3 regions of the Photobacterium piscicola genome follow, and region 1 is predicted to be linked to each of the others. Evidence: predicted binding sites of a transcription regulator. Region 1 holds the regulator's gene; each other region holds the start of a gene.
The links. The regulator PurR, encoded in region 1, represses purine synthesis genes. The targets are predictions, from matches to a motif close to TNANGNAAACGTTTNCNTNA.
Positions count from the first base shown of each region.

Region 2: ACJZU6_RS05610 (formate--tetrahydrofolate ligase) is a predicted target of PurR. The motif match lies at 1,921-1,940, and genes of this name have one in related genera.
Region 3: ACJZU6_RS07505 (phosphoribosylaminoimidazolesuccinocarboxamide synthase) is a predicted target of PurR. The motif match lies at 7,714-7,733, and genes of this name have one in related genera.

Region 1 covers NZ_CP175534.1:1,688,683-1,700,093, forward strand. The annotation lists gene ACJZU6_RS08100 (ABC transporter permease) at 1-201, opposite strand, end outside; gene ACJZU6_RS08105 (ABC transporter substrate-binding protein) at 301-1,413, opposite strand; gene ACJZU6_RS08110 (FAD-dependent oxidoreductase) at 1,545-3,695, opposite strand; gene ACJZU6_RS08115 (carboxymuconolactone decarboxylase family protein) at 3,685-4,254, opposite strand; gene ACJZU6_RS08120 (TfoX/Sxy family DNA transformation protein) at 4,735-5,322, opposite strand; gene purR (HTH-type transcriptional repressor PurR) at 5,689-6,693, opposite strand; gene ACJZU6_RS08130 (heme ABC transporter ATP-binding protein) at 7,073-7,864, opposite strand; gene ACJZU6_RS08135 (iron ABC transporter permease) at 7,861-8,898, opposite strand; gene ACJZU6_RS08140 (ABC transporter substrate-binding protein) at 8,917-9,825, opposite strand; gene ACJZU6_RS08145 (biopolymer transporter ExbD) at 9,825-10,244, opposite strand; gene ACJZU6_RS08150 (MotA/TolQ/ExbB proton channel family protein) at 10,241-10,942, opposite strand; gene ACJZU6_RS08155 (energy transducer TonB) at 10,946-11,411, opposite strand, start outside.
Region 2 covers NZ_CP175534.1:1,104,919-1,116,329, reverse strand. The annotation lists gene ACJZU6_RS05620 (EAL domain-containing protein) at 1-621, shown strand, start outside; gene pflA (pyruvate formate lyase 1-activating protein) at 742-1,482, shown strand; gene ACJZU6_RS05610 (formate--tetrahydrofolate ligase) at 2,026-3,780, shown strand; gene ACJZU6_RS05605 (YfbU family protein) at 4,117-4,623, shown strand; gene ACJZU6_RS05600 (ATP-binding protein) at 4,903-7,287, shown strand; gene ACJZU6_RS05595 (sigma-54 dependent transcriptional regulator) at 7,277-8,557, shown strand; gene ACJZU6_RS05590 (DUF2057 family protein) at 8,606-9,256, opposite strand; gene ACJZU6_RS05585 (porin) at 9,332-10,408, opposite strand; gene rlmA (23S rRNA (guanine(745)-N(1))-methyltransferase) at 10,865-11,411, shown strand, end outside.
Region 3 covers NZ_CP175534.1:1,561,493-1,572,903, reverse strand. The annotation lists gene ACJZU6_RS07535 (S-(hydroxymethyl)glutathione dehydrogenase/class III alcohol dehydrogenase) at 119-1,249, shown strand; gene ACJZU6_RS07530 (dicarboxylate/amino acid:cation symporter) at 1,609-2,865, shown strand; gene ACJZU6_RS07525 (hypothetical protein) at 3,168-3,302, shown strand; gene ACJZU6_RS07520 (ATP-dependent helicase) at 3,339-5,657, opposite strand; gene ACJZU6_RS07515 (DUF445 family protein) at 5,915-6,628, shown strand; gene ACJZU6_RS07510 (metal-dependent hydrolase) at 6,870-7,634, shown strand; gene ACJZU6_RS07505 (phosphoribosylaminoimidazolesuccinocarboxamide synthase) at 7,851-8,954, shown strand; gene torE (trimethylamine N-oxide reductase system protein TorE) at 9,434-9,610, shown strand; gene torC (pentaheme c-type cytochrome TorC) at 9,657-10,835, shown strand; gene torA (trimethylamine-N-oxide reductase TorA) at 10,859-11,411, shown strand, end outside.

The DNA of each region.
Region 1 (11,411 bases):
GCCTAAACCTGACAGTAGTGTTAAAGCAATTGAATGACCAAGATCAGGCCAGGCAAAAAGTTGCTGCCAACCTAATAGCGATGGTTGATGCATGTTTAATGCTGGTAGCCATGCAAAAGCAGGTGCAAGCATACCAAGAAAGCCAATGATCAATGGACTTGCAAATAGCAATAATGTGACAACAAATATAATGGCTAACATAGGGCTCAAATAAACATCAAACAAGGAAAGCTAACTTGCTATCATAATGCAAGTTAGCTTAATTTATAATAAATATAACAGTGAGTTAGTTACTGTAAATTAGTTGCCGTATCTTAGCTGCCATTGATGTTCAATTGCTGCTAGCCATGTTGGGTTTGGCTCTGCAATTGAAGGGTAAGGCGTAAAGCTCGGTTTGTTATATGATGGCGGCAATTGTTTAAACGCCTGCGGACTTAAAATAGTAGGATCTCCCCACACATTGGTGTCAGTTTTGTGCGCTTGTGCTTCTGGGCTTAATAAGAAATTAATCGCTACTAATGCACCGGCTTTGGCATTTGCGTTCCACGGAATTGCAACAAAGTGGATGTTAGTTAATGCGCCAGCACTAAAGGCATAAGTTTTTGCTTTATCAGTTAAATTACCATTCGCAATGGCTGCAGCTGCCGCATTAGGGTTAAAGGTGATCGCTAATAATAATTGTTGATCATCAAGTAACTGTACCGTTTCAGCTGTGCCCGCAGGGAATTGCTTTCCTTGATGCCATGCTACTTTGTGGAGCTGATCAAGATAATGCCATAATGGTGCTGTTACGCGATCAAACAGCGCTTGATCTTTAGGTAACTGTAAGGGTTGATATAATGCTTTTTTGTCTGGTGTGAGTTCTAACAGTGCTGCTTTTAAAAAGCTTGTTCCATGAAACTCTGGTGGCTTAGGGTAGCTAATTTTTCCAGGATGTTGCTGAGCTAAAGCTAATAATGCCTTGAAGCTTTTGGGTGGATTTTTTAGCGTTTCAGGATCATAAATAAACACCAGTTGGCCAACACCCCATGGTGCTTCTAGTCCTTGAGTTGGTTCAGAGAAGTCTTTATCAATAGGCAGTGATTTATTGACATATTTCCAGTTTGGAAGCTGATGCGTAAATGGCCCATACAACAGCCCATTTTGCTTCATTGAACGAAAGTTTTCGCCATTGATCCATACCATATCAACACTACCACCGTTGTTTTTGCCTGCGGTTTTTTCTGCCAATAAACGTTGTGTGGTTTCCGCTATATCGGTCACTTTAACTTGTTTTAAAGTGACACCATAACGCTGTTGTAATTGGGTATTAGCCCATAACAGATAATCATTTATTTCTTGGCTGCCACCCCAAGCATTAAAATAGACGGTTTCTCCCTTAGCTTGAGCAAGGGTTTGTTGCCATGTGGGCATAATATTAACGTTTTTATGCTGTTCACTGGCGTGTGCCGTTACACTACCAATGACCAGTGCAGCAGTTAACGTCAGCTTTTTTAAAGTAGAAAATGCTGTTATCACAATCGATATCCTTATTGGCGTAATGATTAATTACGCATCCAGTGGTGATATTTTTTGACCCAAGCAAGCAGTTTTTGAGGGGCATGGGCTTGTTTCCATACGCCTGCGGTGTATTTTGCACCTTCACTCATGGTTGGGTAAGGATGAATCGTGCCTAAGATCTTATTTAGCCCTAAGTTATGACGCATTGCGAGCGTAAACTCAGCTAATAAATCACCGCCATGGTGACCAACAATAGTGGCACCCAGAATCTTATCGCTACCTTTAGGGGTTAATATTTTAATAAAACCTTCATCATAACCATCAGCAATAGCGCGGTCTAAATCATCCAATCCATAGCGGGTGATTTCATAATCAATCCCTTGCGCTTGCGCTTCTTTTTCATTAATGCCAACTCTTGCTAATTCAGGTGCCGTGTAAGTGACGGCTGGAATAACTGAATAATCGACTTTAAATTTTTTAATGGCACCAAATAGGCTATTAACCGCGGCATACCATGCTTGATGTGCAGCTACGTGAGTTAATTGGTAAGGGCCAGCAACATCACCGACGGCATAAATATTAGGATATTGTGTTTGTAGGTATTGGTTTACAGCGACAGTGCCACGCTCTGTTGTGGTAATGCCGAGTTCCTCTAAACCAAATCCTTGCACATTTGCAACACGGCCTAAAGCGACCATTACTGCATCAAACTCGATGCTAACTTGTTGGTTGTTATGTTCAACGATGGCACGTTGAATTCGTTGACCATTATCATCAAACGTTGATTCAAATTGAACAGCATTATGTTGCAGTAAGATATTAACGCCATCGTGTACAAGCGATTGTTCAACTAATTGAGCAGCATCGCGATCTTCACGATTTAATAGCTGAGGTGATCTTTCAACAATAGTGACTTCGGCACCTAATCGACAAAAACTTTGTGCTAATTCACAGCCAATAGGGCCACCACCAAGGATTAATAATCGCTTAGGCAGGGCAGTTAATTGCCACACAGTATCAGATGTTAAGTAATTAACAGTATCCAAACCAGGTATGGCTGGTACTAATGGACGCGCACCCGTTGCGATAACAATATTACGGGTTGTAATACGGGTGCCATTCACTTCAACTTCCCATGGCGAGACAATAGTTGCATCACCGGTAATACAATTTACGCCAAGCTTACTGTAACGCTCGATAGAATCATGGGGTTCAATTTTAGTAATGACTTTATGAATGCGGCCCATCACTTGTGCAAAATCGATATTATCAATGTGAGCATCGATACCAAGTGCTGATGCATTTTTGATATCAGCCGCAGTATGTGCTGCACGAATAAGTGCTTTTGATGGAACACAACCAGTATTTAAACAATCGCCTCCCATTTTGTGACGTTCAATAAGAGTAACATCTGCTTTTACTGCGGCAGCAATGTACGCGCTAACTAAACCGCCAGAACCTGCACCAATGACAACTAGATTCTGATCAAAGCGAGCGGGCTTTTGCCATTGTTTGTATTGTTTTTTAATAGCCGTTGTTTTCATGATCCATTTTGTAAGTAATGGGAAAATGCCAAGTAGAACTAAAGAGAATAAAACGGGGGCAGAGATGATGCCACTGAGTGAATCTATTTTTCCAAGTTGAGTACCCGCATTAATATAAACGGCAGTACCCGCTAACATTCCTAATTGGCTAACCCAGAAAAAAGTACGGGTTTTAATTATGGTTAATCCCATTAAAAGATTAATAAGGAAAAAAGGGAAAACAGGAATTAAACGTAAACTCAGCAGATAAAATCCGCCTTCTTTCTTTATGCCATCATTTAAGGTTGTTAAGCGATTACCAAATTTTGCTTGTACCCAATCACGTAAAATAAAACGACTAGATAGAAAGGCCAGTGTTGCGCCTATTGTACTGGCAAAAGACACCATAATTAGGCTGGCCCAGAAACCAAATAAAGCTGCGCCTAATAAGGTTAATATTGATGCGCCAGGAATAGACAGAGCAGTGACTAAAATATATAAACTAAAAAAGCCAATATAAGATGTAATTGGATTTTCAATAATATAGTCTTGCAGGGTTAATTGTTCACGTTTAGCCGCTTCAAGGGTAAGGTATTGGCCAAGGTCAAAATAAAACCAAGTGCCAATAATTGCCAATATAACGGTAAGCAACAAAAGTTTATTACTTTTCATCGTGGCTCCTTTGTTGAGGCTGAATAGGTAATGAGCAAAAACCTTGTGCAGGAACATCTAGCGCAGTATTAAACTTAGCGGATAAATTTTGAAAACTCACTAATGCGGTTAATTCAATAATATCATCGCTGCTATACCATGTTGCAAGCGCTGCTAGCATTTCATCACTGACATGTTGATCGCTAAGAGTCATTGCTTCGGTATAAGCTAACACTGCTTGTTCTTGCTCTGAAAAGTGATCAGAAGATTGCCAGTGTGCAAGTGCTTTAATTTTTTCTAATGAATGGCAGCGCTCTGCTAATTTCATGCCATTAGCGTCAACACAGAAAGCACAATCATTTAGTTGTGATACTCGTACACAGACTAATGAACGTATCACTGCATCAATCGGTGATTTTTTACGATCAAGGTAACCAAAGAACAAAGCCACTAACCAGAAAAGCACTGGTTTTTGTCCCCATAGTTTCGCGGGATTGAGAATATTGCCAAAATGGCGTTTTTGAAGCCATAGCAAAGGTTTGACCCATAATGAGAATGTTTTTTTGGTTAATATACGCAAGGTATGTCCTTATTAAATGAGAATCACATCGACTATTAAGTAGCAAGACCGAGGGAAGTGATATTGTATTTCATTTAATGACAAAAATTTTTATTATTCAAAAAATTATTAGATATAACAAAGAACAAATAACAATAATGAATGTATGAATTGTTACATTTTATGTGGTGAATGATGCTTTAGTGTGGTATTGGATAAATATTCGTTCAAGAACGTTAAAAATACGTTTTTATGAAGGATGTATCTATGATTTTCGATATAAAGAATAAACAGGATCTTGGATAACTATTTCTTCATGGAATGTGTATTTTTAATTGTGCTGTATAATTAATGTACACAGTAAGATGTGTTCAGAGGAAGTGCAGGTTCAAGTAAGGATAGTTTGGAAAGATTATATGCAGATATCGAATAAAATAAATTAAAGAGGCACTGAGCCTCTTTATTCTTAAGCGTCACTTAGCCAGTTGACGAATATATTTATTATAGTTTTGCGAGCAGTTCGTTACGTCTACTTTCTGGTATTACAGACCAATGTTGGCCATGTATAGCACCTTCTAGAGCCCATAATAATTCTAAACTTAATGATGCCTCTTGTGTTTTTTGTAATGCCTTATAGGCGTTGAGTGCACCAAGATCGTATAGTTGATCAATAGTTTGAATACCTGCTTTTTTGAGCATTCTTTCATTTGATAGGCGTAAGTTAGGTAAATCTTTTATCCTAGCTGGCGCGCAACATTCTTTTGCTTTTTTATCAGCAAGTGCTGCTTCAAGAGAATATTTAGCTTGCTCTATTATTTTTTCAGGTTCTTCCCACCATTCATCAAGAATTGCGTAATGTTTAGTTATTACAGGAAACCCACGTTTCTTATAGATGTACGGTTCTAATCCCGCTTGTTGAAACTCCTCTTCAGTTTTAGCGTTTGCTCTTAGGTGAAGTTTATTATTAACCACAAGTGCGAACATTGCTTCGCCTGCGAAAATACCAAAGCCACCAAATATAGAACGCGATTTAACATTACCTAAATGGTCTAATAATTTTAATGAGTTTTTTAATATTGGTTTATCCATACTTCTACTCGGTGAATAAATGAGTGTCACCTAACATTAAAGTAGTCGTAAATTGACTTATTATTAAAGTTATTTACGAGAGAATTTTCCTACTCTAAATCATCCATGTATCACTTTATAAATAATATTATCAATATAGAAGTATTATTTATAATTTGTAAGTCTTTTGCTTACTATTATATGTATTTACAAGACCTATTATATTCGATCTTTTAAAAAGGTAAGTTTTAATATTAATTAAAGCTGATGAATCTGTGAGTTTGTTCATGTTTTTGAGAATAAGATATTTTTTGTAGGATCATCGAGCGAAATTCATTAGCTATAAAAAAGCCAATAAAAATATTGGCTCAATCAAAAGGGGGCGTGTTAGCGTAAATCCTTTACTGACTTGCGCTCAACGATGGCTGGCGTCATTTCAAAGATTTGAGGTTCATGATCTTTGTTCTTCATGCGTTCCATTAAAATCTTAATGGCGGTTTTACCTAAACGACGCTTTGGCTGATGGATAGTTGTTAATGGTGGCGCGAAGTAAGGCGCAAGATCAATATTGTCGTAGCCAATAATTGAAATATCACCAGGAACGCGTAACCCTGCTTGTTCAAAAGTACTGATCAGTGCCATTGCCATAATATCATTGAAACAGAAAATGGCGGTTGGGCGATCTGTCATTGCAATATACTTCTCAGCAGCTTCAACGGCTGAATCACACTCAAAGTCACCTTCAAGAATCCAGTTTTCGTTAACTGCTAAGTTTGCTTCTGCCATTGCTTTATTAAAGCCTTTTAGACGTTCACGACACGTTGATTTATCGTTGTGGCCTGATAAACAACCGATACGGCTATGACCATGATCGATAAAATACTTAGTCGCAATGTAGCCACCTTGCTCAGCATTATCCTGAATTTTATCAGTATGTGGGCTTTCTGGACCCCAATCCATCACTACCATTGGTAGGTCTTTTTGACGCTCAAGTAAATCCAGTAATTTCTGATCAAGATCAGAACACATTACCAATAAGCCATCGACACGCTTTTCTGCAAGCATGCGCAAATAATCATATTGCTTAGAAAGGTTACCTTCAGTGTTACATAAAATGAGCGTGTAACCTTCACGGTAGCAATACTCTTCAACACCATGTACAACCTCAGCAAAAAAAGGGTTGGTTGACTTAGTGACTAGCATGCCAATTGTACGGGTTGTATTACATTTTAGGCTACGCGCAACAGCACTTGGTGCGTAGTTAAGCTCTTCAACAGCAGCAAGTACTTTTTTCTGTGTTGCTTCTGCGACAAAGCGCGTTTTATTGATCACGTGTGAAACTGTTGTAGTTGAAACGCCAGCCATACGTGCAACATCTTTAATGGTTGCCATATTTATTCTTCTAATAATGGGTGCTAGAGATGTTTCTAGCTAATCGTGAGGTACCAAATTGAGTAATTACTGAGATGAATATAATTCAATGTTTTTCGGTAAAGTCTCTCGTTAATTATTCAATTTGGCACCAATAATGTGTCTACTGCATACTTAAATAGTATTAACACTAAAAGCCGCATTTATTCGCGGCTTTATAATTATTGCATATTTTTCAAGTGTAATCGCTTGCGTTCACATTTTACTGAGTGTTACGCGTAGTGCAACGTTTCAATTGTCTGGGAGTAAATTATTTGATAACTATCAACAAAAAATCGTAAATTTCAGTAATTTTACTGAAATTTACAAGAGATAATCAAAAAGACGATGAACTTTAATACTAGGATAGTAGATAAGGATAACCATGAACAGGGTGGGGATGTACGGAAATGTTCCAACCGTAGACATTGTTAATTATTTCAGGCTGTAATGCTTGCCATGGTGATCCATCGGCTTGAATCTTACCGTGTTGAATAATGACCATACGTTGAGCATATTGCGCAGCTAAGTTGAGATCATGTAATACGATGATAACCGCGGCACCTTTTGCTGCCATGGTTTGTGCCATTTGTAGCGTTTTATGCTGGTGGGCGAGATCTAAGGCAGATGTTGGCTCATCTAACATTAGAATACATTTATCATCAGCTTGACTGAGTTGTGTTAGCACGCGTGCGAAATGGATTCGTTGTTTTTCACCCCCTGATAACGTGGGATATAAGCGTGGTGCAAGATGAAGAACATCAGTATTACGCATGGTTGTGAGGGTGATATCGTCAATTTCTTGGCGTGACAAACATAGCGGCATAGTGCCAAGTTCAACCACTTCTTTACAGGTAAAGGCGAAAGACAGCGAACTGTGTTGCGGTAAAATACCTAAATGGCACGCCAATTCAGATCGTTGCCAATCTTCAATATCGCGATTAAAAAATGTAACCTGCCCATTTTCAGGTGTCATTTCACCGCAGAGTATTTTAAGTAACGTGCTTTTTCCTGCGCCATTAGGCCCAAGTAGCGCCGTTATTTCACCCGCTTTTATATCAATATTAAAGTCATCTAATAATACTTTTCCTGCCAATGTTAATTGCAAATCACGTGCCGAAATGACAGTTGGGCGTGCAGAGGTTACCGTCATGCGATTCTGCCTTTTTGTTTATTCAATAGATAAATGAAGAATGGAGCGCCTAAAATAGCGGTAATAATACCAACGGGGAGTTCTTGTGGTGCAAACGCACTACGCGCGATCATATCTGCGACAAGTAAAATTAAAGCACCTAGAATAGCTGAGATTGGCAATAATGTTTTATGATTAGGGCCTGAAATCATGCGCCCTAAATGGGGGATCACCAGACCAATAAAGCCAATAGGACCTGTAATAGCAACGGTAATCCCCACACCAGCAGCACATACAATAATTAAACTGCGCTTTAGATGTTGAACATCCACTCCCATATGGCGGGCTTCAGCTTCTCCTAATAAAAAGGCGTTCAATGCATTAGCTTGGCGATAACAATAATAATAGATAACAATGAGGCTCACAAAGGCAAGACAGATACTTGACCAAGTCGCCCCTGCAAGTGATCCCATTGACCATAATGAAAAATCACGTAGCGCTTGATCATCGGCAATATAGTTAAGTAGCCCCAAACCAGCACCAGAAATAGCACCAATTGCGACACCTGCTAATAGCATTACCACGACAGATGTGCCGTTTTTATCAGTGCCGAGGTGATATACCAAATATGTGCTCAGCGCGCCACCCAAAAAAGCGAAGAAGGGCACAGCACCAATATTCATTAATAAAGGGTATTGCGCCATTAATGGGGCAAATAAAATGATCGCAAACGCAGCACCTAGGCCAGCACCTCCTGAAATACCAATAATGCCCGGATCGGCAAGAGGATTACGAAACAACCCTTGTAGCACCGCTCCGCAGATCGCAAGTATGGCACCAATCGCAATACACAATAATGTTCGTGGTAAGCGTATTTGATGGATCACTAAATCAACATGGGTGGCGAGTTGATGCTTACCTGGTAATAAAGATAAAAAACTGTCTTTATAACTGATATCCATCGGTCCAATAGCGATAGAGCTTAATAGTGCAAAGAGTAATGCACCTAGACTAATCGAATAAATGACATGGGGTGAAATACGACTAACGTTCATGGTGACATTTATCTCAGATTACGATTGTGGGTAAAAAACATGATTAAGACGCATGGCTTCATTAATACTATGAATGCCTAAGCCACCAATTAATGCCGTACCATCAATCACGGCAATGGCATTATTTTTTGCCGCAGGAGTGGCTTCTAATACCGGCATTTTTTTGATGAGTTGTGCCATATTTTTAATTGAGGCTGTGGTGCGGCTGCTAAGTAAAATAATGTCGGGTTGCATTTGCAAAATAGCTTCGGTTGAAACTGGCTTATAGTTTGCGATAACGGCTGCCGCTGGGTTTATTGCTCCCGCTAAAGTAATAATACTGTCAGCGGTGGTATTTTTGCCAGCAACGCTTATTGGTCGTCCATCATGAATCATTAAGAACAATACTTTTTTCGGTTGAGTCTGATGAGTATTGTTTTTTTCGATGTTTTTTACTGTCGCTGCGATAGTTTGCTTAAGTTGCTGTGCTTGTTGTGAATGTTGGGTTAAGGCCGCAACTTGATCGATTCGATGCAGTAAATCAGACACCGTTTCGCCACCGTTAACAATATCCACCTCAATTCCCGATTGTTTTAAAAGGGTTAATGTCTTTTGTGGCCCCATTTCATCAGAGCCAATAATACGAGTGGGGGCTAAAGCAATCAGGCTTTCCGCTGACAGTTGACGGTGATAACCGACTTTAGGCATATCATCCGCTACAAGGGTTTTACTGGTAACATCGACAGCTATTAATTGCTTTTCAGCCCCTAAAGCGTTAATGATTTCTGTAATAGCCGCACCTGCACTAATAACTCTTGCAGAACTTGCTTGTGCATGGGCGAGAGGACTAAATATGCTTGAAGCTGTGATAAATAGTGTTGCTGATAACAGTATTTTTTGAGAAACATGACGCCAAGGTGAGGCGATAAAAGAACGGTAGCTGTCCATTATTGTTGATCTTCCATTAATAGTTGCGTGGCTTTAATGTCATTTTTTTGTAGAAAAGCTAATAACTTGAGCATTTGTTCTACGGATGCTTTTTTATCAGCACCAATAACGACAGGCTTATCTGAATGTGCTTTTACAGCGGCTAATAATTGCTGTGAAAAGTTGTCCCAGTTGTCGACCGATTGACCGTCTAATGCCCAATAAGGTTCAGTCGCAACCAGATTTATCGTGATCGGATCGGCCTTGGTTGTTTGTAATATTTGGGTTGAGGTCTGCGGCAATTCCACATCTAGTGATTTAATTTTTACTGTTGCGGTAAGTAATAAAAACACCATAACAATAAAGATAATATCCAATAAAGGCGTTAAATCAGGATTGAGTTCGTCTGCATTTTGCTGACTATTATTGATACTAATCATGCTGATTTGCCAGTGTAAGCAGGGTTTTCTTCACAAGTATCACATGGCTTTACTGGGCTATTACCGACATCAATGTTCATGCCTTCTAACCATAAATTACAACGATTTAAGCTGTGCTCCAGTTTCGCCATAATGCTATCGGCCCATAAACCTAATAGCTGTGAACCTGTAATAGCGGGCAGGGCAATAATTAAGCCAGCCGCTGTTGTACGCATTGCTAAACCTAAACCATCAGCAAGATCACTTGGCGTAACCGAGCCTGTTGATAGGGCAATGCCTTTAAACATTTCAATTAAGCCCAACACCGTACCAAGTAAACCTAATAACGGACTAATCACACCAATTAAACTCAGTAATCGTAGCCCTGAACGTAATTGCTGGCGCTGTTGAAGTAACCAAATACCCGCGGCATCTTCACGTAATGGTTTCGTGAAATGACGATGAGAAATAAGCATTGCAATGCCTTTACACAGTAATGGTCGTTGATGCTTAAGTTGGTCTGCTAACTGATCTAGCGCACGATCATCATGTCGATTCTGTTTATCTAAAAGGGCGGTGATTTTGGTTTTTCCAACGCCCGTGCAGAGTAGTACTTGTATAAAACGCTCGACGAGAATCATGATCGTTAGTGCTGAGCATGTAAGCAGCGGCCATGTCATAAGGCCAAATTGTTGGGTGAGGTTGTCGATAACAGTCATGGTTTAGTCCAGTTTAAAACGTACAGGGATCTGTACTCGGTGGGCAATCGCCTTACCGTTCACAATATGAGAAGAAAAATGCCATTTCTTAATCGCCGTAATTGCTGCGTTATCTAAGATATGAGCACCGGATGATTTGATCAGTTTTTGTTTGAGTTGTTGTCCTTTTATACCAATCCAGACTTCAATCAGTACTTGACCCTCAATTCCGCGACGTTTGGCTAATTTGGGGTAATTGACAGCGCCTGGTCGTGTCACAAAGGTCGGCTTTGATACCAATTGTAATGCTTGTGTTCCTGCATTATCGACAGCGGTGGCTGCTGTTTTATTCGATTGATTTGACAGTGTTTTTGTTGATTTTAGCGCTGTTTTTGTATCCGTCATCGTTGTTACAGTTGATGATGTCTGCTTTAAAGGTTTTTTATGTGTAAGCTGCTTCTTTTTTACTGAGGTGACGTTTTTTATTGGG
Region 2 (11,411 bases), 580 kb from region 1:
CTCGCCTTACTCATTATCAATCATGTAATCAGCCATCAAGCTATATTTGAAGGCCGAAGAGTTGCTGTCAATATCTCAGCCAAAACCTTAGTTGAACGTAGTTTTATTAATCATGTGCTGGCATTACATAATCAATATCCACAATTGCATCACTGGCTTTATTTTGAATTAACTGAGTCAGATTTATTTGAGTCGGCAGGCAAAGCTCTAGAAGCTGCTGCTCGATTAGGCATGCATGGGTTTAATCTTTCGATTGATGATTTTGGTACGGGTTATTCATCGCTAAAACAACTCGATATCTTGCCGTTTAAGTCGCTAAAGTTAGACATTAGCTTTGTGCAGGCGATGCCAACAAATTACACCGCTAAAGTAATTATTGAGACTTGTTTATTATTAGCACATCGACTTAATTTAACAGTGATAGCTGAAGGTGTTGAAGATATTACATTGTGGTTAAAGCTACAAAAAATGGATTGTGAACTCGCGCAAGGTTATTTTATTTCACCACCGTTACCTTTTAGCCAAATTCCAATTTGGCATGATCAATGGCAACAACGAAGCCAACAATTACTCAATAATTCAGCCTCCAAAGAGATATTAACTAAAACACAAGAGAGATGAATATCACCCACTCTTATCTGATCCATGCTAATGAGGGATCCTGAGTTTTCGCTATATTCACACCTCGTTTTGTAATAAAATAACATATAAATAAAACGCAGTATGCGGAGAAATAGAACAATGTCAGTAACAGGTCGTATTCACTCTTTCGAATCTTGCGGAACCGTCGATGGCCCAGGAATTCGGTTTATTGTATTTCTGCAAGGTTGCTTAATGCGTTGCCAATATTGCCACAATCGTGATACATGGGATACCCATGACGGTCGTGAAGCGACTATTGAAGAATTAATGCATGAAGCAAGATCATACCGTCACTTCATGAATGCTTCTGGTGGTGGTGTTACCGCCTCTGGTGGTGAAGCAATGCTACAACCAGAATTTGTCCGCGATTTCTTCCGTGCTGCGCAAGCAGATGGAATTCATACTTGTCTTGATACCAATGGCTACATTCGTAAACATACCGATGTGGTTGATGAGGTATTAGATGCTACCGATCTTGTGATGCTTGATCTTAAACAGATGAATGATAGCGTTCACCAAAACTTGGTTGGTGTTTCCAATAAACGTGTGCTTGATTTTGCACGTTACCTACACCAGCGTGGTCAAAAAACATGGATCCGTTACGTAATTGTACCGGGCTACACTGATGATGAACAATCTGCACACCAATTAGGTGAGTTCATTAAAGACATGGATAATATCGAAAAAATTGAGCTGCTGCCCTACCACCAGCTTGGTGAGCACAAATGGGAAGCTCTTGGCTTTGAATACCCATTAACTGGGGTTAAGCCACCGAAAAAAGAGACAATGGAAAATATTAAAAACATTCTTGCAAGCTATGGTAAGAAAGTTATGTATTAAACAACTGTGTCATAGTTGTTAATACAAAAAAGAGCGGCTTATCTTTATCTCTAAGGAGTTAGATAAGTCGCTCTTTTCTATTTAAACTGAAAAGATAAAATAGTATTTATCGTGACAACGGTAAAATTGTGACAAGAAAAGAGATTAACAACACCATAATTAACAATGAGATTGGTACTGTATACTTCCACTTAGTTACAGGTTCTTGCATCATAACTTCCTTTGCTAAATTTACACCCTACTTGATCAGGGTCATTTTTATATGGCACATACTTTAAATGCAGAGCAAAAAACAACCAATAACTAATAATGAAATAATACATTCCATTATCAATAAAAACTAAAAACATCACCTCTTTATCTTCCACTAAATAGCAATAGCCCCTATAAAAAAACCATAAAAGGATATTTATCCATGATAAAATTATGGTATAAACCAAAAGCAAACGTTTGCGTTAATGCAAAAAGACAGATTTGCAGTTAAAAAAGCGTTCAATATCAGCATTAATATTACTCTATCTGCCTATGAGGAAATAAGCTCTCATGAAAAGTGACATCGAAATTTGCCGAGAAACGCGACTCACTCCCATTGATCGCATCGCCTTCAATGCCGGCATTGAAGCACAAGATCTTACGCCTCAAGGCAGCTTAAAAGCGAAAGTAAAACCCGCTATTTTAAAACGGTTAAGCAACAAACCTGAAGGTAAGCTCATTTTAGTAACGGCTATTACTCCAACCCCACTCGGTGAGGGTAAAACAGTAACAACCATTGGTTTAGCACAAGGGTTAGCTAAAATTAAGCGCTCAGTATTTGCCTGTATTCGCCAACCATCAATGGGGCCAGTATTTGGTATTAAAGGCGGAGCGGCAGGAGGCGGTTATAGCCAAGTAGCACCAATGGAAAAGCTCAACCTACACTTAACGGGGGATATTCATGCCGTAACCGCAGCGCATAATCTTGCAGCAGCAGCATTAGATGCTCGTCTATACCATGAATCACGCTTAGGCTACGACGGTTTTACTGCACATACGGATTTACCCGCCCTACGGATTGATATTAATAATATTAGCTGGAAGCGAGTAATGGATCATAATGATCGTGCATTACGTATGATTACAGTTGGTCAAAATGAGCCAGGGAAAACCATTAATGGCCTTGAACGCCACGATGGATTTGATATATCTGCCGCTTCTGAATTAATGGCAATTTTAGCCCTTGCCACAGATTTAGCCGATATGCGTCAACGTATCGGAAAAATCGTGGTTGCTTATAACCTTGACGGTGAGCCTGTTACAACAGAAGATCTACACGTTGCAGGCGCAATGGCTGTCACTATGTGTGAAGCGATTGAACCGACGTTAATGCAAACCTTAGAAGGGGTGCCAACACTTATTCATGCCGGACCTTTTGCGAATATTGCTCACGGTAATTCTTCGATTATTGCCGATAAAATCGCATTAAAATTAAGTGAATTTACGGTGACTGAAGGCGGCTTTGGCTCTGATATGGGATTTGAAAAAGCCTGTAATATTAAAGCACAACAAGCACAGCGTGGTCCTGATTGCGCAGTCGTTGTTGCAACTTTGCGTGGCCTAAAAGCAAACTCAGGACTCTATGATTTACAGCCAGGGCAATCATTACCTGATAGTATTTTTGAACCGGATAGTACAGCTTTATTAGCTGGTTTTGAAAATTTACGTTGGCATATTAATAATGCCGCCAAATACGGTGTGCCCGTTGTAGTGGCGATTAATCGTTTTCCACAAGATACTGATCAAGAACTTGAACAATTAAAACAACTGATTTTAACCACAACCTTTAATGTACATGTTGATGTTGCACTCAGTGAAGCTTTTGCCAAAGGTGGAAACGGTGCAGTTGAACTCGCCCATGCGGTGGTTAACGCTTGTAAAACACCAGCAAACTTCACACCACTGTATCGCTTGAATCAAACCATTGAAGAGAAATTAATGGCAGTGGCTGAAATTGGGTATGGCGCGAAAAATCTTGAGCTATCACCTTTAGCCACACAACAGTTAGCTAAGTTAAAAGCGCAAGGGTTTAATGATTTAGCGATCTGTATGGCAAAAACACCTTTATCTATTACTACAGATCCTCATATTAAAGGTGCACCAACAGATTTTACGGTTCCAGTAAGAGAGCTAAAATTATGTGCAGGAGCTGGGTTTATCTATGCTTTATGCGGTAATGTCATGACCATGCCTGGTTTACCTGAAAAACCTGCATTTATGAATCTTGATCTTGATGCTGATGGCAATATTATTGGCCTAAGCTAAAGCCATACCATTAAATACTCAGGTATCGGTGATCATCATGGTTACCGATACCCAGCCTCACATTGGCCACCAATTCAATTGCAATCCTATTTAACGATTAAATAAACCTACAAAAATAGTGGTTTTTAATTAAAATCAATTAGATATGTTTTTTATCAACATATCAATTGGATAACATTCGTTAACAAAAAATAATCCTATTCGTGGTGTCAGATCATTTTATTTTACACTCAACCTGCTAATCTCACGCTCATAACAAATATTCCTTGTGCTCACTATCGCGATAAAATCACAACTGAGTGAGTGCAATCTATAAAAAATTTGAGGCTTACTACAATGGAAATGACTAACGCTCAACGTCTAATTCTATCGAATCAATATTACATCATGTCAAAACTTGCACCTGAAAATGCTGACAAATACCGTCGTTTACAAATGATCATTGAACGTGGTTACTGTTTACAGATGCGTGAGCTTAACAAAGACTTTGGTGAAGTTTCTGAAGATGAATGTAAACAAGTTCTTGAAATTATGGAAATGTACCATGCTCTACAAGAATCATTTAATTTAGAAGATTGCCGTTGTGATGGTGCTAAAGACATTGACCAGCGTCGACTACAATTTTTAGGCTTTGATGTAATTACTGAAGCTAAGTTAGTTAATTATGTTCGCTTTCTTACCAATGATGAAGGCCTATACCCACAGTTTCCTAAAAATGAACACCAGTTCAATAGTCATGTACCAATGCTAGACAAATACCTACGCATGCTGACTATTTGGCGCGCATGTCCACGCCATTACCACTTATCTTGCAGTGAAATCCAACAAATCATTACTGCATAAGTTTGATAAGCATTCACAATAAAACCGAGTTAATCAACTCGGTTTTTGTTTTTATTCTCATACAATGATAATAAAACACAAAACTGAAACGTGATCCATTGTTTACGATAACACCACTCTCTCACACTAATAACAGCCGTTGTTTTGTTATAAAAACTATTAGTGATCATTTCTGTCGCTGACGTATAATTACGTCTACTTCTTCACGCTATTAATACGTAATCTAGCAAGGTTACATTTATTAGTAATATGCCATTTAAATTTGAATAGATAATAACAATGATTAGCTATGTAAAAAATAATACCATTGGTAATCGTCTGACCTCTGCCATTATATTAATGGCATTCTTAACGATCAGTGTCAGTGTTATTGCCGCATTAACATGGCAAAAATTAAGTCAACAAATAGGCACTATTGCTAATGATAATATGCCAACTTTACGATCAAGTTATCGTTTAGAGCGCAGTACGGCAGAATTACAAGCCGCATTAACAGCATTAGACATGAATACTAATCCGTTAAAACATAAAGCGATTAAAAAAAATATTGTCTCTATTTTAACGGCGATTAGACAATCAATAGATAATATTTCAAGTTTATATTACTACCCCAAAATAAAATCGGGTCAGCAACTATTAGTTGCTAATATCGATAGCTATATCGCATTATTACAGCAGCGAAATACCCAGCGATTAGCATTAAAACAAATAGAAAATACCATTAAATGGCTACATCAAGATTTAATTGATGAGTTACAACCACTGCGACTAGAAATCGAGTGGCAAATGATGCGATTACTGAATAGCCCTCAGAAATTACCGCAAGATCATGATACTAATATCAAAAATATCATGGCTGAGTTTTCTGTTATTCAAACCATTACCGTCAATGTCAATGAATTACATCAACTGATAGAAGACAGCATTCTTCACCGTCAACATAATGACATCAATACCGCTTTTGATGCTATTGCTCAAAAAATATTACAACTCAATAAAATCAGTAAGCAATTAAATAATTACCCTTCGACAATTACATACCGTCAATTACAGCAAGAATTTACACAATTAGTGACACCTAATGGCCACCTTCAAAAGCTCTTAATCTTAGATAATATAAATAGTGTAAAGATCACTCAATCTCAGCGTGATATTCGAAATCAATTAACACAACAAGAAAATATAATTCAAACACTTGTGGGTCACGCTGATAATGCACTCGCAAAATTAAATGGCAAAACAAGACATTCGATCTGGATCAGTAATTTAGTTTTATTTGGTGTGGTATTTATTACCATTATTCTTAGTGTTATTTTATCAATTTATTTAGTGGGTCGTGGCGTAGTAAAACGCTTAAACCTTCTAGGTCAAGATTTACAAGCTATTGCCAATGGTAATCTCAACGCCCATATTCAAACAACGGGCGTTGATGAAATAGGTATTTTAGGGGATAACCTGCGCTACTTCTGCCAGCAGATGCAAGAAATACAAAACTCTAATGCGCTTAATCTCATCAATAATACGCAAGCCAGCATTATTACTTGTGATCTCAATGGTGCAGTTGAATCTGTAAACCCTCAAGCATTAAAACAATTAAATTTTTGTAATGTCACCAAAAAGCATCAGGTTTGGGATCTATTTAATATCTCAACCCTAACCAAGCTACAACATTTATTTACTACCAATGGGCCATTAATGACCAATGGCGCTTATAACATGACCGTCAAATTAATTACCAAAAATGGTCAAAGCTTATATTTACGACTAGATTTCCGCACTTTTACTCAAGGCAATGATGACAAAGTTATTATTACAATGACGGATATCACCGAACAAGAAAATACTGCTCGCTGGCTTGAAAATACGGTGGCAGAGAAAACGCAATCATTAACTATTCGAAACCAACAACTGCGCGATGAGATTGAAGATCGTAAACGCATTGAAGGTGATTTAATTGAAACGCAAGATGAATTAATCCAAGCGGCAAAAATGGCCGTCGTAGGTCAAACGATGACATCACTTGCACATGAACTCAATCAACCATTGTCAGCAATTTCAACTCGAATATTTAGTGCAAAACTTGCACTTGATCATAAAAAATACGAAAATCTACCCACAAATCTGACAAAAATAGACGATCTTGTTACTCGAATGAGTAAACTGATCGTAAACTTTAGAAACTTTGCTAAAAAGCAATCAGCAACCAGGCCATTAAGCAAAGTGGATGTTCAAGATTCAATTAAACAAGCATTAATCTTGGTAGAAAGTCGCGCTAAAGTACAAAAAACAACAATGGTGAATACCATTGATCACCCTCTTTACGCACTTGCAGATCAAGTCCAGTTTGAACAAATTTTAGTTAATTTATTAGTTAATAGCTGTGATGCGGTTGCCCATTGTGAGCAACGAGAAATAACAATTATTCTACTAAATAGCCCATCTAATAAAATTCGGTTGGCTGTTTATGATAGTGGCGATGGTTTTGATGCCACGATCATTGACAAATTATTCATTCCCTTTACCACCACCAAAGATGTTGGGTTAGGCCTTGGGTTAAGTATTTGTGGTTCAATTATGACGCGACTAAAAGGTGAAATCTTCCTTGCTTCTAGTTTAACAGGTGGAGCAATGGTCGTACTGGAGTTAAATAAATATGATAAGTGATGATATTGAAGTATTGATTGTGGATGACGATCATGATGTTGTCGAAGCCTATCAAGAACTACTTGAAATAGCTGGATTTAAAGCGCAAACAGTGACAGATTCCACCTTGGTTTTAGGAATGTTAAAGCGTAATTGGCCCGGTGTTATCGTGTCGGATATGTATATGCCCGGCTTAGATGGCATGGAATTATTAGCCAAAATTCAACAGTATGATCATGAATTACCTGTAATTATTATTACAGGTCATGGTGATATTCCAATGGCTGTTGGTGCCTTGAAAAAAGGGGCGGTTGATTTCTTACAAAAACCATTACAGCCTAAAGAGTTAATTACGCTACTTGAAAAGTATTTACCTCAACGTCGCCAAATTATTGAACAACGTAACACCTTGCACACGACAACCGCAGAAGTATTATTGGGAGAAAGCCCACTCATCATTAAAATTCGCGAGCAGTTAAAAACTATCGCATTAACGACTAAAGATGTGTTAATTGAAGGTGAAAGTGGTACAGGTCGCCATACGGTTGCAAAATTACTTCATCAAAATAGCCAATTAAGTAATGGCCCTTTTGTTGAAGTCAATGCCGCAAATATTACTCGTACGCCGGATTTACAACGCAGCATGATTTCAGCTCGTAGTGGGTGCTTATGTTTATCTAACCCCCACCACATGCCCATTGAAACTCAACAGTGGTTGTGTCGTTTTTTACTTGAGCAAGAACGCCAAGGTAAAAAAGAAGTCCGCGTTATCGCTTTATTTGATGGTGATCCGACGGAATCTGTTGAAACTGAACAATTTTTACCTGAATTATTCTACTTTTTAAGTCAGGTACGATTTAACTTACCAACCTTGCGTCAACGTAGTAGTGATATCACGTTGATATTTAAACACTATATTAAGCAAAGTTGTAAGAAATTGAACAAAGCAATCCCCGCTATTGATAAAGCTTATCTGGCGATTTTAAATCGTTATGAATGGCCGGGAAATGTATTAGAACTTAAAAATGTGGCTGAATTATACGCCATAGGGATCGTAAAACTTGCAGGGCAAGAACGCTCAAAACCGTTAGATCAAATGAGTAGTCCACTTGATGATCTGGTTGATGGTTATGAAAAGCAAGTCATTGAAGATGCGTTATACCTCTTTTCAGGCCGTATCAATGAAGTGTCATCATACTTACAAATACCCCGTAAAAAATTGTATTTGAGAATGAAAAAACACGGTTTAGATAAAGCTGAATATAAAGTACGCTCAAACCAACCGCTATAAATCACAATCTATTCCCCAGAATTTGAACTATTCTGGGGAATTTTTTTATTATAATTCTAATGCCCACCGTATAAACTTCTTACGCTGTTCTTTATTTGCCTGTTGATATAGTTGTTGTAAGAGTTGATCCGTTTGTTGAGCCGTTAAATGCGTAGTATCAATCGATGTAACCGCAGTGCTTTTCGAATGTGACATCTGTTTATTTGTCACCATCGCTACGGGCACAACCGCTTCTCCCACCGACTCATTTAATAATTTATTGTAATCAGTAAATAATGGCGATCCCGTCATTGGAATAACTTTTTGCTCCAGCGCTAATTGAGAGCCATCGTCATTATATAACTTAAAATAAGGTTGCTTTGCGAAACGGTTAATTTCTTGCGGCGTATCTAATCGTGGTATTTTCACGGTTACTGTCGCTTGATCATCAAGCTTAAAACGCAATAAAACAGGTGACGAATTCACATATCCCATCGTCTGCCCTGTCGAGTGAGGATTTTCTGGACTATCAAATCGCACCAATAATTGCTGTTGCCCTGCGGGTAACGTCACCTGATGCTGAGTATTTTTTAAATAAACGGCTTTGGTTGCTAAAATTTCAACATTACTTGGTGTTTGTAAGTTTGTCTCTGCCCATGATGGTGCACTCATTGACGTAAATATAACGCCAGCAATAATTGCAGATGTTTTAATGTTCATTTATATCCCTCAACATAACTAAGCCAGCATTTTCTCTGCTGGCTTAATTGATACTTATTTATTTACGCAATAAGATTAGAACTCGTAACGTAAACCGACGTTGAAGTAATCTTCTTCAGGATTATTCCAGCCATTCCAATCGGTACCGACGATAGAGCCATCGCCTTTTTTACCATCACGGAACACATAACTACTGAATATTGATGAACGACTGGTTAACTTATACTGCGCTTCAAAGGTGGTATCTTTATATTCCGTTTCATCGCCGCCTTTATTTTCAAGTGAACGGTAACCTGCACGCAATACCCAATCGGCAGTTAAATCATAAACAGCTGTTAATTCATATACTTTATCTGTGCTGTCACCACGACCATTATTAAAGGCTAATTGGCCTTCAGAATACATCGCACCTAGCATCAAGTTATTGTAGTAATAACGCGTACCAGCACCCCAGAAAGTATAGTCTTTAGCATCACTACTAATGGTGTTATCTGACTTATCATATTGATACGCAATTACAGGTGCTAATTTACCTGCATCACCAAAATCAAAGGTGTAACGTGCGGCAGCGTTGTAGCCAGTTTTTAAATTAGAAGTGCTGTTACCAAAAATATAGGCGGTAGAAACATCAAGATTACCAAACGTGTTTTGATATTGAAGAGTGCCATCTTGACGGAAAACTTGTGTTGCAGTGGAATCAACAGCGGAAACTTGTCGAGCAATCGTAACATCAGAGGCTGAGAATACATCCGCAATATCCGTAAGCATAATTAGACCAGAGGCTACCCGTCCTCCTGTTACCTTACCGTATTGTGATGCATCAATTCCGGCCCAAACATAACGTGCGGTCAGATCTTTACTATCCGGATTAAGGTTATTCGCATATTCAGCAGCATTAACTTGGTATTCAGCCCAACCGATAACAGAGACCGTATCGTTAACAGTTTGAGATCCACCCAAACCAAAACGGCCATCAAAATTACCATCAACACCAGATTGATCAGGATTATTATCACGATCGGTTAAGTTAAATCCTAAACGGCCATAAACATCAACATGAGAACCATCATCTGCTTCATAAACAGTGGCAGCCTGCGTGACACCAGCAACCAATAATGCGGGTAATACTACTGCTAATCTTGTTTTTTTCATTTTATAACGTCCTATTATTATTTCGTATGTCCGCCTTAACTGAAGTAATGCAAACAATACGACTACATTGCTGTAATAAAAAAATCAATATCGCTAATTAAAACTATGTCTGTGGTACAAAAATAATCTCTAAAGAAAACAATCTAACGCTGTTTTTCTCGATTATTTATTCACTTTTATGACTACAATAAGCAATAATCCTGAACAATTACTGAACAGTATTTTCTTATTTCACGATAAAAATTATTAATCAACAACTGTGAAATAGATCGTTTTTTAAACAACTTTTTTTGTGACGTGTCTGCTGGTCAAATAGATGATTTAAAGGTATATGAGGGAAATATGAATAATAAATAATGCTTATTCTATATAAAATAAATATAAAGCACGTGGGAGTAGTTCAAGCTATAAATTCCGATTACACTATGCAGCTGTTTTTCAGCTTTGGTCTATTACATGTCTTATCAATGCCCTTTATGTCACTTGCCCCTTAATGTCGATGCTAACAACACATCATCAACATCTTACCGTTGTAGCAATAATCATCAGTTTGATCAGGCAAAAGAAGGCTATGTAAATTTAATGCCTGTACATCATAAAAGTTCGAAAAACCCTGGTGACAATAAAGAAATGATGCAAGCACGACGCTTATTTCTTAACACTGAACATTATCAGCCACTACGCGATGCTGTTATGGCACAGTTACGTCAGTACTTACCGCAACAAGCTACAGAACTGCTTGATATTGGCTGTGGTGAAGGTTATTACACCTCTGAATTTGTTCAATTACGCCAACAATTTCCGACTATCAACATTCATGGATTAGATATTTCTAAAGTTGCGGTTAAATATGCCGCCAAGCGTTACCATGATTGTGATTTCTGTGTGGCTTCTAGTCACCGCTTACCATTTGCCGATCACTTTTTTGATGGTGTCGTTCGTATTTATGCCCCATGTAAAGGTGAAGAGTTACATCGCGCGATTAAATCTGGTGGAATTCTTG
Region 3 (11,411 bases), 130 kb from region 1:
TTAAGAAATAAATATAATAGTTGCATCAAGTCACCATGATGACATTAGATCAGTGACTATAATTAACAACGAACACCATGCTTGAACATGGGTCACCTATATTTTAAGAGAGTGAACGATGACTGACAAATTTATCAAATCAAAAGCGGCTATCGCATGGGGTCCTAAACAGCCTCTTTCTGTTGAAGAAATTGATGTAATGTTACCCCGTGCTGGTGAAGTATTAGTTCGCATCGTTGCAACTGGCGTATGTCACACAGATGCATTCACATTATCTGGCGACGATCCAGAAGGTATCTTCCCTGCGATCCTTGGTCACGAAGGTGGCGGTATCGTTGAAATGATCGGTGAAGGCGTAACAAGTGTTGAAGTTGGCGATCACGTTATCCCTCTTTACACTGCAGAGTGTGGCAAATGTAAATACTGCCTATCTGGTAAAACTAACCTTTGTCAGGCTGTACGTGAAACCCAAGGTAAAGGCTTAATGCCAGACGGCACCACGCGTTTCTACAAAGACGGTCAGCCTATCTTCCATTACATGGGTTGCTCTACTTTCTCTGAGTACACTGTACTTCCAGAAATCTCTTTAGCTAAAATCAGTAAAGAAGCACCACTGGAAGAAGTCTGTCTTCTTGGTTGTGGCGTAACTACCGGTATGGGCGCAGTACTTAACACGGCTAAAGTTAAAGAAGGCGACACTATCGCTGTGTTTGGTCTTGGTGGTATCGGTCTTGCAGCTATCATCGGTGGTACTATGGCTAAAGCTAGCCGTATTATTGCAATTGATATCAATGAAAGTAAGTTCGATCTAGCAATGAAACTAGGTGCAACTGAATGTATTAACCCAATGAAATTCGACAAGCCAATTCAAGAAGTGATTGTTGAATTGACTGACGGCGGTGTTGATTACTCTTTTGAGTGTATTGGTAACGTCAACGTGATGCGTTCAGCACTTGAGTGTTGTCACAAAGGTTGGGGCGAGTCAGTGATCATCGGTGTTGCTGGTGCAGGTCAAGAAATCTCTACCCGTCCATTCCAACTTGTGACTGGTCGTGTATGGCGTGGCTCTGCATTTGGTGGCGTTAAAGGCCGTTCAGAGCTTCCAGGTATCGTTGACCGTTACATGGCGGGTGAATTCAAACTTGATGATTTCATCTCATTTAACATGGGCCTAGACGACATCAATAAGTCATTTGACCTACTACATGAAGGTAAGAGTATCCGTACGGTTATTCACTTCGATAAGTAATCACTAGCACGATTACAATCTACATTCCCTTTACTGAATCATCTGTAAAGGGAATCGCTTATTTTTATTTTCACTTGTTCAATACCATATGCTAATGGATTAGCAATTAACTCTTTAACGATACTATATTTTAGTTTTACTTCTACCTTATTTGGATAGCGTCCAAATAATCGTTAATTGAGAATGGCAATTGCCACGCTCTGACATTTGGTGTCAGAGCGTTTTTATTTTTACACTACAATTTATATTTAACGCATCCCTTGGATTAGGCACTCTATATAATTAATTAAGCCTTTTAATACCAAGTTCTTCTTTTTATATTCTCGTTACGATACGAACCCAGAACAGAGACCTTTTCCATGAACCGTCGTCTATTCAAATCGTTACCTTTTCAATTGATGATAGCAGCGCTTTTAGCATGGGGGATTGCTTCTCTCTTACCCTTACAAGCAGGTTTTGAAAATACCACTGCTTTTAAATTATTAATGTTAACTAAAACAACCTATATCGGCTTACTCAAAATGCTTGTCGGTATTGTGGTGCTATTCTCATTGCTACAAGGCATTACAAGTATTGGTTCAACATCACGATTAAAAACATTAGGTTATAAGACGATTGCTTTCTATAGCTTAACATCAACACTTGCTATCTGTTTAGGTCTTGGTGTTTCACTTGCAATCCCTAAATGGCCACACTTAATTGATACAGCCCAAGTTACGGTTGGTAACCACGTACAATTAATTGATAATAGTGCTTCTTCTGGCGGCGCTATTACCGAGAAATTATTTAACATGGCGCTAGTTAATCCGTTTCAAGCGCTAGCAACGACAAACTTATTAGCCATTGTTGTATTTGCACTATTATTAGGTATTGCCTTATTAGCCAGTTTACCAGCTAAGCACCCTATTTTTGAGCTTATTTCAGGGTTCAATATTGCAATTAATCGAGTAGTATCTGCCGTTATTAAGCTGGCACCTTTAGCTGTATTTGCAATTGTCTTTCAATTTACGATACAAAGCGGAAACAGTATTTTTGGCGAATTAGCTTTATTTGCTTTATTGGTATTTTTACTGACCTTAGTGCACGGCGGCATCGTATTACCTTTACTCGCGAAGGTGTTTACAGGGATTAAATATTCAACGTTATTCCGTGCCCTTTCAGCCCCTATGACTATGGCATTTGCAACCTCATCAAGTTCAGCGACGTTGCCACTTTCATTGCAAACAGCACAAGAAGATTTAGGGGTATCTCAACCCACCAGCAGTATGGTATTACCATTAGGCTCAATCATGAATATGGATGGCACTGCACTTTTTGAAGGGGTTGCTGCTATCTTTCTTGCTCAGCTTTACGGTATAGAACTCGGAACATCAGGATTGATTATGATTTTCATTATGGCGATGGTGTCGTCTATTGGAGCACCAGGGATGCCATCAGGATCAATGTCGGGTATGCAATTAGTTCTGCTTGCGGTTGGTATTCCACTGGAAGCCATCGCGATTCTACTCATTATTGAACGCCCATTAGATACGTTCCGTACCGCGGTCAATGTTGAAGGTGATTTAATTGCAGCTTTAGTGGTCGATAAATGGCAAAACCAGTCAACAAAAGTGTGATATGGGTCTTATTTAGCATTTTATCCCCTTCTTACCTTGAAGCTTAATATTACTTTGACAGTAAAAAAAATGTGCCATAAAATCAATCAATAAGTATAACGTTTAAACGTTATTTCATTCGTTATGCTTATTGAATTTTTAACATCCTTTATATCAGCAGGGGCCTGTGTAATTAACACAGACGATATAATGGAGCCATAGGAAGCTCAAGGACGGTGTTAATTCTCTAATAATTTAAGACAATATTACTCAAATAATTATGTATGCGTTATTGTCTTAACGTAAATTAATAGGTTTTAATCATGGTTAGAAAATTATTACAATCGTTAGGGTTTAGAAATACTGAAACTAAATCTCGTCAATTGCGCGAACGACTTGAATTCGCTATTCAACAAAATCTTGGTCAACGTGAAGCACGATCTAACCGCGAACATTAAAACCCTAACAGTAAGATATTCTTTGATCATAAATAGTTAGCTATATTTACGCGCCTTGGCACGGGCAACAACAATAAGACGATTAATCAATACCTTTTGTTTCTCCGTGCCTGCTTGTTTTAATTCTCGAATAATACGTATTACTTCAGTTTCTAAGTATTTAGTCGTTTTTGTTTGAACCATACTACGAATCAATTTATCAGCTTTATCCGGTATCGGTTGTTGTAATGCCCACTCATAGCTATAAACACTTTCTCCTGCTGTATTTATCTCAGGCAAAGAAATAGCAACAACCTTTGGTGGTAATTGCATGTCATCAATACGACCTAAACGACGATAATATCCCTGCACAACAGGTGATTTATGGTATGGCAGCTCACCATCATGATAAAGTTGAGGGCCAATTTCCTGCGCAACATCAGCTTTAGATTCTAGAATAAATTGACTGGCATTTTTGTCTTTACGCACATATTGATCTTTCTTGGTATTCTCAACCGTATAATATATTTTGGCACTATGCTTGGCACGTGTTATTGCTACATAAGCAAGTCGACGTTCTTCTTCTGTATCTGCTGAAATACCCAATGATGATCGATTAACATAAGGAAAAGCATCTTTATCCCAATAAGGTAAATGTACCTGACTATACTCACATCCTTTAGCTCTGAAAATAGTGGTTAGTTGCACACTGTTATTTTGGTGTGATTGGTTTTCAGCTGCAGACTGTTGAGTATAATATTCAAAATACTGTAAAGCTTTATCACAGTTTTGATCCATTGATTCTAATACGGTTTCAACACTGTCTAAACGTTCAACGGCTTCTTCTATTTCCGTTGCCGTTGCTTCTGTTTTCCAAATCCAATTATCAAGTTCACTGTCTCGACGATATTGCTTATAAACCGCCAGCGCTTTAAACTTTCCTTTTCGTTGCAGCATTAATAATAATTCAATCCGATCTTTAAACGTTTCTAGATTTAATGTAGGTTGAATTTTTTCAGTTTGCTTTATTAAACTAAGCCATTCGTTACTTGGCCGCTGTGATAAAGACTCACACAATGGGCGTAAACTTTTATTAGGTACATAGCAGTGTGGAAAAGATAATAAATTAAACAATAAATTGGCTTTATCGTTATCCGCTAATGTTAAAAAACGCCCCGTTGCTAATATCATAACGTCCATTAACAACTTTACTTCACGACTGTGTGTTAACACCGAACCGATCGGCATATGGTAAGGTATTTTCTTTGTTAAAAAAGCTAATTCAAATAACATCGCCTGTGACCAACGTCTAACTAAAATAGCCACTTCAGCAGGTTGACCACCTTGTTGAATAAAATCAGCCACTGATTGCGCAATTTCTCCCACTTGGCGAGCGGTACCAATAACATCCACAGCAGTATCCGCAACAGATTTATGCGCAATGGTCTGAAAGTCATGAAATCTTTGTTTATTATTAGCAATTAAATGGCTAGCCGCTAATGCTAAACTATGCCCAAATCGAAACGTATGCGACAAACTATATGTCGTTGCTGGCGCAAAATCTTGTTCAAAATTAAGCATGAATTGTGGAGCACTACCCCGCCATTTATAAATACACTGATCAACATCACCTACCGCAACTAACTGAGCTTGTGGTGATAATAGTAATTTCAACAATTGATATTGCGCGGTGTTTATATCTTGAAATTCATCAACCATCATAAATTTAATTTGCTGATGATAGTAATGGCATAGAGCTTGATCATTTTTTAATAACTGTATAGTTTCTACCAGCCAATCATCAAAAAATAGCTGTTTACGCTCTTTACGTACAGTTTCAAAGTTCCAAAATGCTTCAATGATAAAGGCATATTCTCTATTAATTTCAGAGAGATCAAATACCTCTTTGGGCGGCAACATATGTGCTTTGACTAACCCAATAAAGCTCATTAACAATTCAATAGTGCGAGGATCTTTAAACGTTTGTTGTTTTTGATACGATTTTTCTTGTGCCGCCATTTGCCGTAAGACAAGTTTAGCAATGGTTTTATCACTATCACCATTATTAAAATCAATTTGGTAACCCGTCGTAGATAGATACCCCGACTGTCTTAATAGCTGAAAACAAAAGCTATGAAAAGTATGGACAGGCACGCGCGCGGCTAACGGGATCTGTGCTAACTTTTCCTTAAAATCGGTGCGAATATCACGGTTAAACATCAATACCAACATTTGTTCTGCTGCGATTGATTGTAATTTATGTTCTACAACACCGACTAACGTTGTTGTTTTCCCCGTTCCCGCACCAGCAACACAAAGTGCGTTACCTGACTGATGATGAATAAAAGCAGTTTGTTCAGCAGTAAAACGGGTCATTAAAAATACTCAGTAAGGCAATAAACGCATAGCAAACGAGTATAGCAATTGCCATATAAAGTTTAAATCGTAAAACATGACATTACATCCACACTCCTTTATCTACCAAACATCGTGTAATCAAAGATGGTGTAGCCCAGCAAAATCTGGCATTGGTCACTATCTATTGTTAAAATTCGGCTCCATTATTGGTGGCTATGCGCCATTGACTGTCTTTATTTGCCGTTTCAATCGGTGTTACTACTAAGAACTACATCATGATAAAAAATAAAAGCTTAATGACCAATGTGCTCTCTCTCCTTCTCTTATTCATTGGTTATATTAGTAATCAACATATCATTCTTTACTGTGGCTTATTTGCTTTTTCCGGTGCATTAACAAACTGGCTTGCCATTTATATGTTATTTGAAAAAGTACCCGGCCTTTATGGTTCAGGTGTTATCCCTGCTCGCTTTGAAGCGTTTAAACTAGCCATTAAAAACCTAATGATGGAGCAGTTTTTTACTCAACAAAACATTAGTCGCTTTTTAAGCCAAGATACCGACCAATCAACCGTGCTGGATATGCAACCAATTATCAGCAAAATTGATTTTGCACCAACCTTTGATTCATTACTGGATGTGATCATGAATTCATCCTTTGGCGGCATGATCACCATGATGGGTGGCCCAGAAGCCATGGAACCATTACGTGAACCTTTTATTGAGAAAATGCAGCTATCAGTAACAGAAATCAGTGAACAAGATAATTTTAAAACAGCACTGAAACAACAATTAGCCAAACCTGAAACATTGCATGATATTGAAAGTAAAATTGAAGATATTATTGACCAACGTTTAAATGAACTTACCCCTAAAATGGTCAAAGAAATGGTAGAAAAAATGATTAGCGAACACCTGGGTTGGCTGGTTATTTGGGGCGGAGTCTTTGGTGGTATTATCGGCATCATTTCAGCATTGATTACAGGTTAAGATCACCTGCTTTAATTTCAAGTAGCTGTGACCTTTTAAAGCGTATACAGCTACTCTCTTTACTCCTTTCAGCTTCAAATTGAGAAAGCAATTTATTCACCTTAATTGCAACTAAAAACTAAAATGATTCTTTTTCACTCAATCACTTTCATAAATTACATTAAAAGTGTGATAAATATTGAACTAAGATAACTAACAGTGATAAATACCTGTATATGTATCCAGTTGGAATTCATTTTTCTTGGCAAATTTCTCGACCCATTTCACAATTGCAGCAATTGTTAGTGGTTTAACAGCAACTACATTGTTGTCGGCTGATCATATTAGCCCCAGCATTGCACTATGGATGACTTTTTTTGGCACCATCGGTGGGCTTCTACCTGACATTGATTCAGACCACTCAACGTCGATGAAAGCATTGTTTACACTTCTGGCTGGGTTTTGTTGTTTTTTACTCATCAGCCATATTTACACCCATGTCGCAATGCTTGAGTTGATTTTGTATGTCATCTCATTGTTTATTACTATTCGTTATTTTGGCAAAGCGGTATTTGACCGTTGTACGGTTCACCGTGGCGCATGTCACTCGATTTCATTTGTGACTCTTATTGCACTCTGTTGTGTCCATATTTGCGTCTTATTGGGGCATACAGCGACTGATAGTTGGTTTGCTGGCGGGTTTGTTCTACTTGGCGGCATCGTACATTTAGTCCTTGATGAAATATACAGCGTCGATCTATCAAACAAACGCTTTAAATCATCATTTGGCACCGCACTTAAACCTTTTGCCTTTACCAAACCGTTCATTAGCCTAGCTCAGGTTATCGCTATTGTTATCTTATTTGATCTAGCACCAAGTTATGATGGTGCACTACAAGTTGTCACAAATTGGAGTCATTTCCAATTTACACCTGTCTGGTTCAACCTGGACGATACTAAACAATGGTTATTGCACATGTTTTATATTACGCCCCGTGATTTACATGCCTTTTATCAACGTTTTTAATCCCCAGTAAAACACTATCTCATAATGTAAAGTATGATATTTCATTACCATACTTTACATTTGTCACCATTTCAAACCAAAAAGCAATCGTTTGCTTTTTTACTGGTAGTCGTACAATGAACCGAGTATTATGCTTAATAAGATGAGTGCTTGAGGTAATGTTTATCTTAAACACTCTGTATTTCGATGCCATCATTTTGAAATAGGAATTTCACCATGAGTCTTGCTGATCAAGTTCTTGCCGTCAATGACGACCTGCCCATCCGTACCGATAAACCCGTTCACAGTGGAAAAGTACGCTCTGTTTATTGGCTAACAGACGCAGACAGTCGTCGTCTAATTCAACAAAAAGGCTACAACGTTCAACCTGATGCGCCTCTTGCAATTATGATTATCAGTGATCGCATTTCCGCCTTTGACTGTATTTGGCATGGTGAAGGTGGTTTGAAAGGTGTTCCCGGTAAAGGCGCGGCACTTAATGCAATCTCAAATCATTGGTTTAAACTCTTTAAAGATAATGGCTTAGCCGATAGCCATATTCTTGATATTCCCCATCCTTTTGTCTGGATTGTACAAAAAGCAAAACCTGTAATGGTAGAAGCTATTTGTCGTCAATACATCACAGGTTCAATGTGGCGATCATACACGCAAGGTGAACGCAATTTCTGTGGTATCGAACTACCAGAAGGTCTAGAAAAAGATCAAAAACTTTCAGAGCTTCTAATGACCCCCTCAACCAAAGGTATCCTAAAAGACATCCCTAATGTGCCTGAAGCGGATGATGTTAACGTGACTCGTCAAGATCTCATCAATAACTACCAAGCCTTTAATTTCCGAAATACTGATGATATTAACTATTACGAAAAACTATTAACCGATGGATTTACAGTTATTAGTCACGAATTAGCAAAATTAGACCAAATTTTTGTCGATACTAAATTTGAATTTGGCTACGTTACAGATGCTAACGGTAATGAAAAACTTATCTATATGGATGAAGTGGGTACACCAGATTCATCACGAATTTGGGATGGTGCCGCTTATCGTGACGGACAGATCGTTGAAAATTCCAAAGAAGATTTCCGTCAAGTGTTGCTTAATTACTTTCCAGATCCAGATATTTTATTAAATAAAGAACGTATGCCTGAACGTTTTGCACTAGCGACAGAGAATGCGCTCCCTCAAGATATATTAATGCAGATATCTAAAATCTACACCAATATCGCAGAAAAAATCACTGGACAACCAATTACTCTAAGCCAAGATCCAAAGAGTGAAATTATTGATATATTACGCCAAGAATATCAATTAATTGATTAATATTTATTCGAGAGCTATCTGATAGCTCTCTTTTCTATCCCGCATTATTAACAACTCCATTCATATTAAGCCTTTAATTACGACTCTATTCATATTAGATTACGTAAAAGCATTAACAAAACACTTCTTCCATTACCAATCCTTCAATTTTCAATCAACACAAACCATTAATAGCATCGCAATAACCAACAATCACACCCAATAAGCACCAATAAAACAAACAAAAATACAACATTACCACAAGTTGGCTCTTGGCTTTTATTGTAATAATTACACTTAAATAATAATTAATTTATACATATGTATTTTTAGTATTAATAACTAAGTTTAAATTCAAAAAAATACTATTTTAATAACAGAATTACGCATTTAATAATTGAATAAGTACAGCGGTCTACTTTATGATCATATTGAAATTAAAATTGATATAACTATTTATAAGAAATAACTTTCCCTTTAACCATATTTTAGGAGGTTTTATGAGCAGTATTACTGATGCTACTGCCAAGAAAACACGTAGCCGCGAATGGAAAATGTTCCTTTTTATTACCATTTTCCTGTTCCCTATTTTAAGTGTCATTTTCGTTGGTGGTTATGGTTTCACAGTTTGGATGTTGCAATTGTTTGTCTTTGGTCCTCCCGGTCACGGTGGTTGATCCCCTACTTCACACTACAAGCATCATTTAAAGAGAAACAATAATAATGAAAGCATTTTTAAAAAAAGCTTGGCTGACTCTATCACGCCCAAGCGTTCATATTAGCCTTGGTGTTTTAGCCCTTGGCGGTTTTGTTGCGGGTATTATTTTCTGGGGCGGATTTAATACGGCCCTTGAAAAAACGAATACTGAAGAATTCTGTGTAAGCTGTCATGCCGATAATGTCGTGCCTGAATACGTTAATACTATTCATGATAAGAACCGTTCAGGTGTTCGAGCAACCTGCCCTGATTGCCATGTCCCTCATGATTGGACTGATAAAATTTCACGTAAAATTCAAGCAAGCAAAGAAGTCTTTGCCCATTTTGCTGGATTCATTGATACCCCTGAAAAATTTGAAGATCGCCGAATTGTGCTAGCACAGCATGAATGGGAACGCTTTAAAGCCAATGGCTCACAAGAATGTCGTGATTGCCATGATTACAAAGGTATGGACTTCGAAAAAATGTCCCCTGTTGCACGCGTTCAAATGAAAAATGCAGCAGAGCGAGATCAAAGCTGTGTTGATTGTCATAAAGGTATTGCTCACCACTTACCAAAAGATATGGATACCAGTGGTGGCATGGTGTCAGAGCTAGTCCAACTTTCTCATGGTACTGATTACAGCAAAGGTGAAGAGATTTATAGCGTTCGCTTCTTACCTGTTTATGAAGATAAAGCAATGACTGTTGAAGCGGGTATTCTAAATCCAGCATCTGGCGTTAAAGTCATTGATGAAACAGATAATGCAGTAGAAGTTGAGATTGCAGGTTGGCGTAAAGATAAAGGCTATGGTCGTGTGATTCAGGAAGATTTCGGAATGAATATTCCGGTTGCATCTCTACTTAAAGAATCAGCTCAAAATGATAAAGTTGTTGATAAATATGAAGAGAAAGTCGATGACCTAACAGGCCTTCCTTGGCAGCGTGTTACCGCTAAAGTATGGATGCCTAAAGACTCATTAGTGAATGACATCACACCAGTATGGGCACAAGCAAAAACAGCTTACACCACCAACTGTTCTGTATGTCACACCCAACCTGCTGAAGCGCATTTTGATGCAAACACATGGCCGGGCATGTTTAACGGTATGCTAGCATTTGTAAACTTTGACCGTGATAGCGAAGCTATTGTGTTGAAGTACCTACAGAAGCATTCATCTGATTTTTCTGATGCACAGCACTAAGTTTTGATGGAGTTAAAATAAATATGTCAGTATCAAGAAGAAGTTTTCTTAAAGGCCTTGCTACAACAAGTGCAGCGACAGTTATAGGCCCAAGCCTACTCGCATCATCAAAAGTGTTTGCAGACGATCAAATAGGTCAAGGAACATGGCGTTATTCTGGATCTCACTGGGGTGCTTTTCGTGCACAAATTTATGCAGGTAAAGTGCAACAAATTGAAGCGATTGAAATAGATAAAAACCCAACTGAAATGCTAAAAGGCATCAAGGGGATTATTTATAATCCATCACGCGTTCGTTACCCAATGGTACGTCTAGACTGGCTTAAAAAGCACAAGTTTAGTGGCGAAACACGCGGTAATAATCGTTTTGTACGTGTGACATGGGATGAAGCCTTAGATTTGTTCTACCGTGAATTAGAGCGTATTCAAAAAGATTACGGTCCATGGGCGCTCCACGCAGGTCAAACAGGCTGGCGTCAAACGGGTCAATTCCATAGCTGTACCAGTCACATGCAACGTGCTGTCGGTATGCACGGTAATTACATCACCAAAGTTGGCGACTACTCAACAGGTGCAG